Regions from separate parts of the Rothia sp. HMSC076D04 genome, predicted to be linked through region 1. Evidence: predicted binding sites of a transcription regulator. Region 1 holds the regulator's gene; the other holds the start of a gene.
What was found. The regulator LexA, encoded in region 1, represses DNA repair genes until DNA is damaged. The targets are predictions, from matches to a motif close to TCGAACANNTGTTCGA.

Region 2: a site for LexA is predicted at 2,409-2,424, ahead of uvrA (excinuclease ABC subunit UvrA). Genes of this name have one in related genera too.

What each region holds. Positions count from the first base shown of each region.
Region 1 covers NZ_KV817374.1:21,446-26,605, reverse strand. Annotated here, with positions in the region: gene hflX (GTPase HflX) at 1-833, shown strand, start outside; gene HMPREF2980_RS08000 (ATP-dependent DNA helicase) at 846-2,912, shown strand; gene lexA (transcriptional repressor LexA) at 3,077-3,751, opposite strand; gene HMPREF2980_RS09370 (LysM peptidoglycan-binding domain-containing protein) at 4,601-5,160, shown strand, end outside.
Region 2 covers NZ_KV817369.1:333,644-338,803, reverse strand. Annotated here, with positions in the region: gene uvrA (excinuclease ABC subunit UvrA) at 1-2,386, opposite strand, end outside; gene HMPREF2980_RS05785 (MBL fold metallo-hydrolase) at 2,513-3,286, opposite strand; gene HMPREF2980_RS05780 (formate--tetrahydrofolate ligase) at 4,585-5,160, opposite strand, start outside.

The DNA of each region.
Region 1 (5,160 bases):
GTGAGATCGCTGCGATGGCGCCGGCGCGTGAGACGAAGCGTCTGAACCGTCGCCGTAACCGCGTGCCTTCGGTGGCTATTGCCGGGTACACGAACGCGGGTAAGTCCTCCCTGCTGAACCGCCTGACCGATGCCGGCGTGCTCGTGGAGAACGCCCTGTTTGCGACGCTGGACCCGACCGTCCGTAAGGCTCAGACCCCGGACGGTATCGGCTACACCCTCTCTGACACGGTGGGTTTCGTGCGTTCGCTGCCGACCCAGCTGGTGGAGGCGTTCCGCTCCACCCTGGAAGAGGTCGCTGACGCTGACGTCATCCTGCACGTGGTGGATGCTTCGCACCCGGACCCGGAGGGGCAGATTCGTGCTGTCCGCGAGGTCATCGCGGAGGTTGACGCCCGCCATATCCCCGAGATCATTGTGCTGAATAAGGCGGATGCCGCCGACCCGTTCGTGCTGGAGCGTATGCGCCAGCGCGAGCCGGAGCACGTGATCGTTTCGGCGCGTACCGGTGAGGGCATTGAGGAGCTGAAGCAGAAGATCGCGGACACCATTCCGCGCCCCTCCATTGAGGTGAAGCTGCTGATTCCGTACTCGCACGGTGAGATTATTTCGCGCCTGCATGAATGGGACGCCGAAATTAAGAGCACCGATTTCGTATCGGACGGCACCTTCGTGGTGGCTCTGGTCCGTGAGGATGTAGCCTCCGAACTGTCCGAGTATGTGCTGGAGGGTGACCTGCTAGAGGTCCTGGAAGAGGAACTTGCAGAGGCACACGCTCTGGCTGAAGCGACCGCTTCTGTTTCCGAGCAGTCCTCCACCGCTGAGGCTCTATAGGGGCGGACGAGCGTGACCGAGAGCATCAACGCGCCCAAAAACACCCCGGGAACTGTACCCGGACCGGCAACCGACGGCACCCGATTCACCGGGCAGGAGCTTGAGACCCTGCCCGGTGCGAAGGATGCCCTGACCCTGCTGGACGAGGCGGTTGCCGCCACCGGCGGTCAGAACCGCGCCGGTCAACGCACCATGGCGGCGCATGTGGCGCAGGCTCTTGAGCTGCAGCGTCACCTGCTGGTCCAGGCGGGTACCGGTACCGGTAAGTCCCTGGGCTACCTGGTTCCTGCCCTGGCGCGGGTGGGGGAGTCGGATCAGCCGATTGTGGTTGCGACGGCGACCCTTGCCCTGCAGGCGCAGATCGTGAACCGCGATATTCCGCGTCTTCTACAAGCGCTGGAACCGCGCCCGGAGTCGCAGGCGCAGGTGGCTCTGCTTAAGGGCCGCAATAACTACCTCTGCCTGCACAAGCTGGAGGGTGGCTACCCGGAAGACGAACCGGATGCTCTCTTTGACATGCCTTCTTCGACCTCCCGCGTGGGTGAGGAAGTGGTGCGCCTGCGCGAGTGGGCTGACCGCACGGAGACCGGAGACCGTGACGAGCTGAAGCCCGGCGTCTCTGACCGCGCCTGGGCTCAGGTATCGGTCAGCGCCGCCGAGTGTTTGGGTCGCCGTTGCCCGCTGGTGGAAGAGTGCTTTAGCGAGATGGCGCGTAGTCGCGCCGCTGAGGCTGACATTGTCATCACGAACCACGCCCTGCTGGCGATTAACGCTTTTGAAGGCATGAAGGTTCTGCCCGAACATGAGACGGTCATTATTGATGAGGCTCATGAGCTGGTGGACCGCGTGACCGGTGCTGTGTCTGGTTCTTTGACGGTTGCGATGGTTCGCCGTGCGGCACGTAGCGTGAAGAAGCATTCGAAGGCTGATTCCGGCGCACTGGAAATGGCAGCCGGCACCCTGGAGACCGCGTTCGAGGGTCTTGCCGAGGGCCTGCTGAAAGGCCTGGACGGTCGCCTTTTGACCGCTATTTCTGCGGTCAACGATGCCGCCCGCACCGCCCTGTCCGATACCAAACCGGACGGTCAGGACGTTGACGCCGGCCTGCAGATGGCGCGCTCGCGTGTCTCTGAGGTGCACGATATGAGCAGCCGCATTCTGGAGGCTTCGGGCGAGCAGGACGTTCTGTGGATTTCTCGTCAGGGCGGTTGGGAGAACGGCCGCTACGTGGCTGCTTCCGATACCGACCCGGCGACCCTGAATATCGCTCCGTTGAGCGTCGGTTTGCAGCTACGTGACGGTCTGTTCGCTGACCGCACCGTGATTTTGACGAGTGCGACCCTGACGGTGGGTGACTCTTTTGATGTTGCAGCCGCTGCCCTGGGACTGCAAGGGGAGGGTGCGCCGCGCTGGACGAGTATCGATGTGGGTTCACCTTTCGACTACCGCAAGCAGGGCATCATGTACGTTGCCGGAGATTTGAAGCCTCCGGGATTTGGTGTGCACGAGGGTCAGCTGGAGCGTCTGCGTGAGCTGTGCGAGGCGTCGGAGGGCGGCGCCCTGGGCCTGTTCTCCTCGAAGCGTGCCGCTGAGCGTGCCGCCGAGTACATGCGTGAGCATAGCGACCTGAACATTCTTCTGCAGGGTGAGTCTTCGCTCAAGGCTCTGGTGGAGGAGTTCAGCGAGGACGTTGACTCATGCCTGTTCGGAACGATGAGCCTATGGCAGGGCGTGGATGTTCCGGGTGACTCTTGCCGCCTGGTGGTGATGGACCGCATTCCGTTCCCCCGCCCGGACGACCCGATTGCGCAGGCTCGTACGGAGGCGGTGAACCGTCACCGCGGTAACGGCTTTATGGCGGTTTCTGCTCACCATGCGGCGATTCGTATGGCGCAGGGCGCGGGCCGCCTGATTCGTTCGGTGTCTGACCGCGGCGTGGTGGCTGTACTGGATTCTCGTGTGGCGACTAAACGTTACGGCGGTTTCTTGATGAAGGCGATGCCGCCGATGTGGTCGACGCAGAATAAGGCAGCCGTGATTGGTGCGCTGGCTCGTCTTTCGGCGAGTATTGAGCGTTAGCTCGGGCGAGATCCATTCCTTGCCGCGCCGCCGCCCCGTTTTGGGCATATAAATTTAGACATATAGAAATCACCCCGGTGATACGTGAACGTTTACGTATCACCGGGGTGATTTCTATAGAGAGCTAAAAGCCTCGCGGCTATGTCTTTTAGAGGCTGTGCTGTCTAGAGACTGCGCAGCACGGATACGACCTTACCCATGACGGTTGCGCGGTCGCCCATAATCGGCTCGTAGTTGGAGTTGCGCGGCATGAGCCAGGTATGGCCGTCGACCTGACGGAACACCTTCACGGTTGCCTCGTCGTCAAGTAGCGCAGCAACAATATCGCCGTTGTCTGCGGTGTGCTGCTCGCGGACAACCACCCAGTCGCCGTCGCAGATTGCGGCGTCAATCATGGAATCACCCTTGACCTTGAGCATGAACAGCTTGCCGCTACCGACCAGCTGGCGGGGCAGAGCGAGCACATCCTCCACGGACTGCTCGGCAGTGATGGGGCCGCCCGCTGCAATTCGTCCAACCAGGGGAACGGGTACGAGGTCCTCATCGCCGACTTCGAAGTTCGGCAGCTCGGGCAGGGAAGAGGAAGCGCTACCGTGGATGCCGATGCCGTTCTCATCCAGCACCTCAATGGCACGGGGGAGCTTGGGGTCGCGGCGAATGTAGCCCATGGTCTCGAGGCGACCGAGCTGGTGAGTGACCGAGGACAGGGACGCAAGACCCACCATGTCACCAATCTGGCGCATGGACGGCGGGTAACCCTTCTGTTCAATCTCGGTGCGGATCGCGTCAAGAATCTTCTGCTGGCGCGCGGTCAGCGCCGGACGGGGTGCTGTTGCCATTTCTTTTCCTTCGGTCTGTGCCCCGAATTCTGTACTCCGGTCTCTGCAGTCTGTTTGAGACACAGTCCGGTCGGGGCACGGATGGGTGCTTCACACGTTTTCTGGTGAAGTCCTAAAAATTTTTTGGTTCTGCCGAAATGGGTCTTATCTCGTCAGGGGGTGGAGGAATTCTATCCGTGCCGGAGCGATACCGGAGCGATACGCAGGCAACGAGTATGCGCCTCCGCCCTATAAAACTCAGTCAGCAGCACCTGCATTCGATACAGAATCAAACCGTAACGGGTACAGAAACCTGCTGTGAGTAGGACTCATCAGGAGCGTGTGGAACGTCTCTTGACACCAGTGTAGAACACTACACCGAAAAACTCAAACAAATATTCTAGATTTTTTCTTCGAAACTCGAAGAAATTTTTAGTACATCTCTGCTAGACTTTAGAACAAGAGTTCGTATATACTCTTGAATCTCTCCTGGAATTCAGGATTTACGGGTGAATGTTCGAAAAATATTCGAAGATTCAACCCGGAGTCTTTCGGGAGAGGAGAGTGAATGGGTGTTCGAATGTATTCGAATCCTCTGCCTCTCTCTTCGCATGATCTACCTTGGATGCTCTAGGGAGCATCTGGCGAAGAGAGAGCGCAGGGGATGGGGTTCCGGGGTCACCCAGTGCGACCCAGCGCAGCCCGGTGCATCCGACGCTCTGACCTAACTAGGGACTAGCTACCCAATAGTTATCGCCTAACAATCACCACTCCATAGTTATCACTCAACTAGGACCTCCGAGCGGGTATCGCTCGGCATTGCTAGACCCGCGGGGCAACCCCGGGGCGAGCTGAGAGAAAGGAACCACAATGACTACTGCAGCACCTATTGCTTCTCGTGGCACTTCTGCACACCTTCCGGCAGGTTTGGTGGTACTTCACCCCGCCCGCACTGCGTCCGCCAGCACCGTGTCGGCCCGCACCATGCAGGGGCGTTCTCGTGTGCCTGCGTCTTCGCAGTCTGTTCGCTCTTCTCGTGCGGCTCATGCACCCCGTCCTGCGCAGGTGGCTCAGCCCGCCCACGCTCCTGCTGTTTCTGCCTCTGCTGCTTCTACCCCCGCCGTTTCTGCTCAGACATCTTCTGCGGCTCAGGCGCCTGGCGCGAAGAGTGCTCTTCTGGCTAAGGGTGGCGAGCTTCTGCGCGCGGTTCCCTCTTCTATTCGTCGTCTTGGCACTGTGCGCGGTTTCCTGAAGGGTCTGCCTCTGCTGACTTTGGCGGCACTGATTGTGCTCGGCGCTATTAGCTTCTTTGGTCCGGCGGCTTCTGCCTCCGTGGAGAACGCTTCGGTGACTCGAACCGTCGTTGTGGTCAAGCACGGAGAGACCCTGTGGGATATTGCTCAGGCGGTGGATCCGCAGGGTGACACCCG
Region 2 (5,160 bases), on a different contig from region 1:
TTTCGCGGTTGTAGCGCTTGCCGTGGCAGGTTTCGCAGGGTACGTACACGTCCGGCAGGAAGTTCATTTCAATCTTCAGGGTGCCGTCGCCGGAGCAGTCCTCGCAGCGGCCACCCTTGACGTTGAAGGAGAATCGGCCGGGGGTGTAGCCGCGCATTTTCGCTTCGCTGGTCTCTGCGAACAGCTTGCGGATGTGGTCGAACACGCCGGTGTAGGTGGCGGGGTTCGAACGCGGGGTGCGGCCGATGGGCGACTGGTCCACGTGAATGACCTTGTCCAGGTGTTCCAGGCCGTCGATGCTCTTGTGGCGGCCGGGTACCTGCTTGGCGCCGTTGAGCTTGTTCGCCAGGGAGGTGTACAGAATGTCGTTGACGAGGGTGGATTTACCCGAGCCGGACACACCGGTCACCGCCGTGAATACGCCCAGCGGGAAGGACACAGTCACGTTCTTGAGGTTGTTTTCGCGGGCGCCGCGCACGGTCAGCTGGCGCTTCTTGTCCACGGGGCGGCGGGATGCGGGCACCTCAATGCTGCGGCGGCCAGCCATGTAGTCGCCGGTAATGGACTTGGTGTTCTTCAGCAGCTCCTCAAAGCTGCCGGAGTGCACGATTTCGCCGCCGTGCTCGCCGGCACCGGGTCCTACGTCCACGATCCAGTCGGCTTCGCGCATGGTGTCTTCGTCGTGCTCAACCACGATAAGCGTGTTGCCCATGTCGCGCAGCTTGGTCAGGGTTTCAATGAGGCGGCGGTTATCGCGCTGGTGCAGGCCGATGGAGGGCTCGTCGAGCACGTAGAGCACGCCGACCAGGCCCGAACCAATCTGGGTTGCGAGGCGGATGCGCTGCGCCTCACCGCCGGAGAGCGTACCGGCGGAGCGTGAGAGGGTCAGATAATCCAGGCCAACGTCCAGCAGGAACTGCAGGCGCGCGTCAATTTCTTTGAGGACCTGCTCGCCAATCTTGGCTTCGCGGGCGCTGAGCTGCAGTCCGCGCACGAAAGCGAGCGCGTCAGCCAGGGACAGGTCGGTGATGTCTGCGATGGACTGGCCTCCGACCTTCACGCCGAGGATGGTCGGGTTCAGGCGCGCGCCGCCGCAGGAGGGGCAGGCGACCTGGCGCATGTACTGTTCGTAGCGGTCGCGGGCAAAGTCCGATTCGGTTTCTTCGTGCTTGCGCTTGATGTACGCCTTCACGCCTTCGAATCCGGAGGTGTAGCGGCGTTCGCGGCCGAATCGGTTGCGGTAGGACACCTCAACCTTGTAGTCCTTGCCGTCCAGGATCGCGGCGCGGGTCTTGGCGGGCAGGTCCTTGAAGGGGGTGTCCAGGTCGAAGCCGAGTTCCTCCCCCAGGCCTGCGAGCAGGCGCAGCCAGTATTCGGTGGTTGCTTTGCCCTGTGACCAGGGGGCGATAGCGCCCTCGCCGAGGGTCAGGTCGGGGTTGGGCACGAGCAGTTCGGTGTCTACTTCCAGGCGCGAGCCGATGCCGTCACAGGCGCTACATGCGCCGAACGGCGAGTTGAAGGAGAAGGCGCGCGGCTCGATGGTGTCGATCTGCAGCGGGTGGTTGTTGGGGCAGGCAAGGTTTTCGCTGAAGGAACGGGTACGTTCGGGGTCGTCCTGCTCTCGGTCCACGAAGTCGATGAGCACGCGGCCGTCGGCGAGCTTGAGCGCGGTTTCGATGGAGTCGGTCAGGCGCTGGTGAATACCGTCCTTAATGACGATGCGGTCGACGACCACCTCGATGGTGTGCTTGTACTGCTTGGCGAGCTTGGGCGGGTCGGAGAGCTGCACGGTTTCGCCATCCACGCGGGCACGCGAGTAGCCCTGGGTCAGCAGGTCCTTGAAGAGGTCTACGAACTCGCCCTTACGTGCACTGACGACGGGTGCGAGGATCTGCAGGCGGGTGCGTTCGGGGTAATCCTGCAGAATGTCCACGATCTGCTGCGGGGTCTGCTGGGTGATTTCTTCGCCGCATTCGGGGCAGTGCGGGTGGCCGATGCGCGCCCAGAGCAGACGCATGTAGTCGTAGATTTCGGTGATGGTACCGACGGTTGAGCGCGGGTTCTTGGAGGTGGACTTCTGGTCAATAGACACCGCCGGGGAGAGGCCCTCGATGAAGTCTACGTCGGGCTTGTCGACCTGTCCGAGGAACATGCGCGCGTAGGAGGACAGCGACTCAACGTAGCGGCGCTGACCTTCCGCAAAGATGGTGTCGAAGGCGAGGGAGGACTTACCGGAGCCGGAGAGGCCAGTGAAGACGACCATCGCATCACGCGGAATGGTGAGGTCTACGTTCTTGAGATTGTTTTCGCGGGCACCCTGAACCCGGATACTGGTCAGGTCGTTCGCTTTGAGTGCGGTGCTACCGTGTGCCGGGCGGGGTGTCATCGAAAATCCTTTCGTCTTATCTTCGAACTTAAATTCTACACCCTCACGCCTTTCACCAGCGGGATTATGCGGCGGGTGAAGGCATGAGGGTGCAGCACTTATATGAGGCGGACTGTCAGGCGCGGTTTACCAGCCGCGGGTTCCCCACTCTTCCAGGTGGGGGCGCTCGTCGCCGAGGGTGGTGGAGCGGCCATGGCCGGGCAGCACGATGGCGTCATCTTCGAAGCCGCCGAAGAGCTTTTCGAGCACATTGGAGAAGAGCTCACCGAACTGCTGCGGGGAGTCGGTCTTGCCCACGCCGCCGGGGAAGAGAGCGTCGCCGGTGAACAGCAGGGTTGCGGGGGTGCCGTCTTCCCAGGTGGTTTCGAGGGTGTAGACGATGGATCCGGGGGTGTGGCCGGGCACGTGCAGGGCGCGGATGACGGTATCAGAGAGGTAGAAGTCGAAGCTTTCGCCGCCGGTCAGCTCCTCTTCGACGGTGTAGTCTTCCAGTTCCTTAATCTCAGCAGCGTCAGCTGCACCCGCGGAGGTCACGGCACCGGTGAGGTGGTCGAGCTCCTTAATAGCGCGGATGTGGTCCCAGTGGCCGTGAGTAACCAGAATGCCGGTCAGACCAATAGCGCGGGGCCTGATGGAGTTGAAGTCCTCTTCCTTCTCCATGACGCGCACGCGGCGTTCTTCACCATCTGCCAGTTCGAGCTGCGGGCAGTCGTTCAGGAGCGCGTCGAGAGTGAATGCGTAGAGTTCTTCTGCATCGTCTGCAGGGTCGATGAGCACCTGCTCGCCGGTGGCGCGCATGGTGATGAGGTAGACGCTATTGTCCATCTCGGAGACGCTGAACGCACGGACGGTCAGTTCAGGGTTCTCAAAGATGAGGGTGGGTTCGGGGTAAGTAGTCATAGTTCCAGTGTAGGGGTTGTGACCGCACAGCAGGCACCTATGCGTAATACTCCCCTATCAGCGCATTCGGCATTGACCGCGCGGGATACATGTACGGGTTGCCTGTGCGGGATGCACAGGGAACAGATTCTGGAGCATGCTCGGTACGGATTAGGTTCCGGCTGGATTCCGCCCGGCTGAGGTTCCACTGAAATTCAAAAGTTAAACAGAGAAGCGACTGCGCATCGATACACAGTCGCTTCTCATGACACCCAGGGGTATCTATCACTCACTCAAACACAAGCAACCCGAGGACTTTGGAAATCTCACGATTACTTGATGACTCAATAGTAGCGAACTTTTTGGGGGCTGTTTTACCACCCAATTTGGTACGGAGAGCCGGATTTAGTGACCCGCGCCTCATTGTAATCATTCTGTAATAAAAACAGGTGTTTTTTAGGGTATCCATACGTACCAATTTCATTTTTTTCGAGTTTTAGCGTGACTTATTTCACCCAAAATAATTTTAGAATTTCCCTCTTTTGGCACTTCGGTGCACCTTTAACTTAAGCTCCACACTCGGCAATCCCAAAGGTTCAATACACAGTTTTAGCCCGGTATTCTGCGGAAGTAGAGGGTTAAGGTGAAAGTATCTTCAAGTACTTGCAACTTCATGAGCAGGAAAAAATGTACTGCTCACCGTTCAAAATCTGCACAATTATTCGCGCGAGGGCAAAATCAATTGGTCTGTTTTACCCCTGTAGGTACCCCCTAAAGTAGAGGTTTTATTACAAAACAATAACATCAGCCCCACTTTCAGGTTCACTGAGTGCACCCATTAAAACCCCTTTCAAAAAGCAAAATACCTAGTCAATGCCGTATTTTCACAAAATGCAAGACAGTGTGTCACTAAAAAATCAACCTCTATAGATTGTTTAATAAAACCTGACCTTCAAGCACAAATAGAGCCCAATTATTAACCAGCACGTACCAATTCCGCCCTCAAAACAGGCGCCCTAGAAGCCTCAATGAAAGGTTGAAAGACCCCTCCACCAGGGGTTTCAGGATCCTTCACTCCCCCTGGTTGCAGTCTGGTTGTAGCCAGGTTTCAGCTTGGTTGCAGTCTGGTTTCACTCTGTTTTCAAGAGCTCCCTCGCCCTCAAGCGTTGCGCACCTCGTATTCGCCCCTCATGCTTCCATGTATCTGGGGCAGAGCACTCTACAAAAGCACCATAGGGCACAGCAAAGGCGGCGCCTCTCCCCCGCTGTGGGGAAGGAGCGCCGCCTCCACTAGCTATAAATCAGCTGGAACAGCCGCTTTAGGACAGGCCGACCATCACGCCGTTCTCGTCGAAGCCGATGCGCTCAGCTGCGGGGCTCTTGCTCAGGCCCGGCATGGTGCGCATGGTGCCGCAGATAGCGTAGACGTAACCGGCACCTGCAGCCAGGCGAACCTCGCGCACGGGCAGGGTCCAGCCGGTCGGTGCGCCCTTCAGAGTTGCATCCGAAGAGATGGACAGATGGGTCTTCGCGATAACCACGGGCAGGTGCGAGTAGCCCAGCTCAGCAAAACGCTTCAGCTGCTTAGCGGCAGCGGGAGCAATCGAAATGCCGTCCGCGCCGTAGACCTTGGTCGCAACCTTCTCAATCTTGGTCTCGATGGAGTCCTCAAGATCGTAGGTGTACTTCAGATCCGAAACGTCGTCACATGCCTCAGCAACCACGTCTGCCAGGTCGGTGGTGCCCTTACCGCCCTCAGCCACACCGCGGTGGATAGCGACGCGAGCGCCAGCTTCCTCAGCGATACGGCGGATGGTCTCGTGCTCGGACTCGAAGTCGGTCGGGAAGGCGTTGATTGCCACGACCGGCTGAACACCGAAGTTGCGCACAATCTC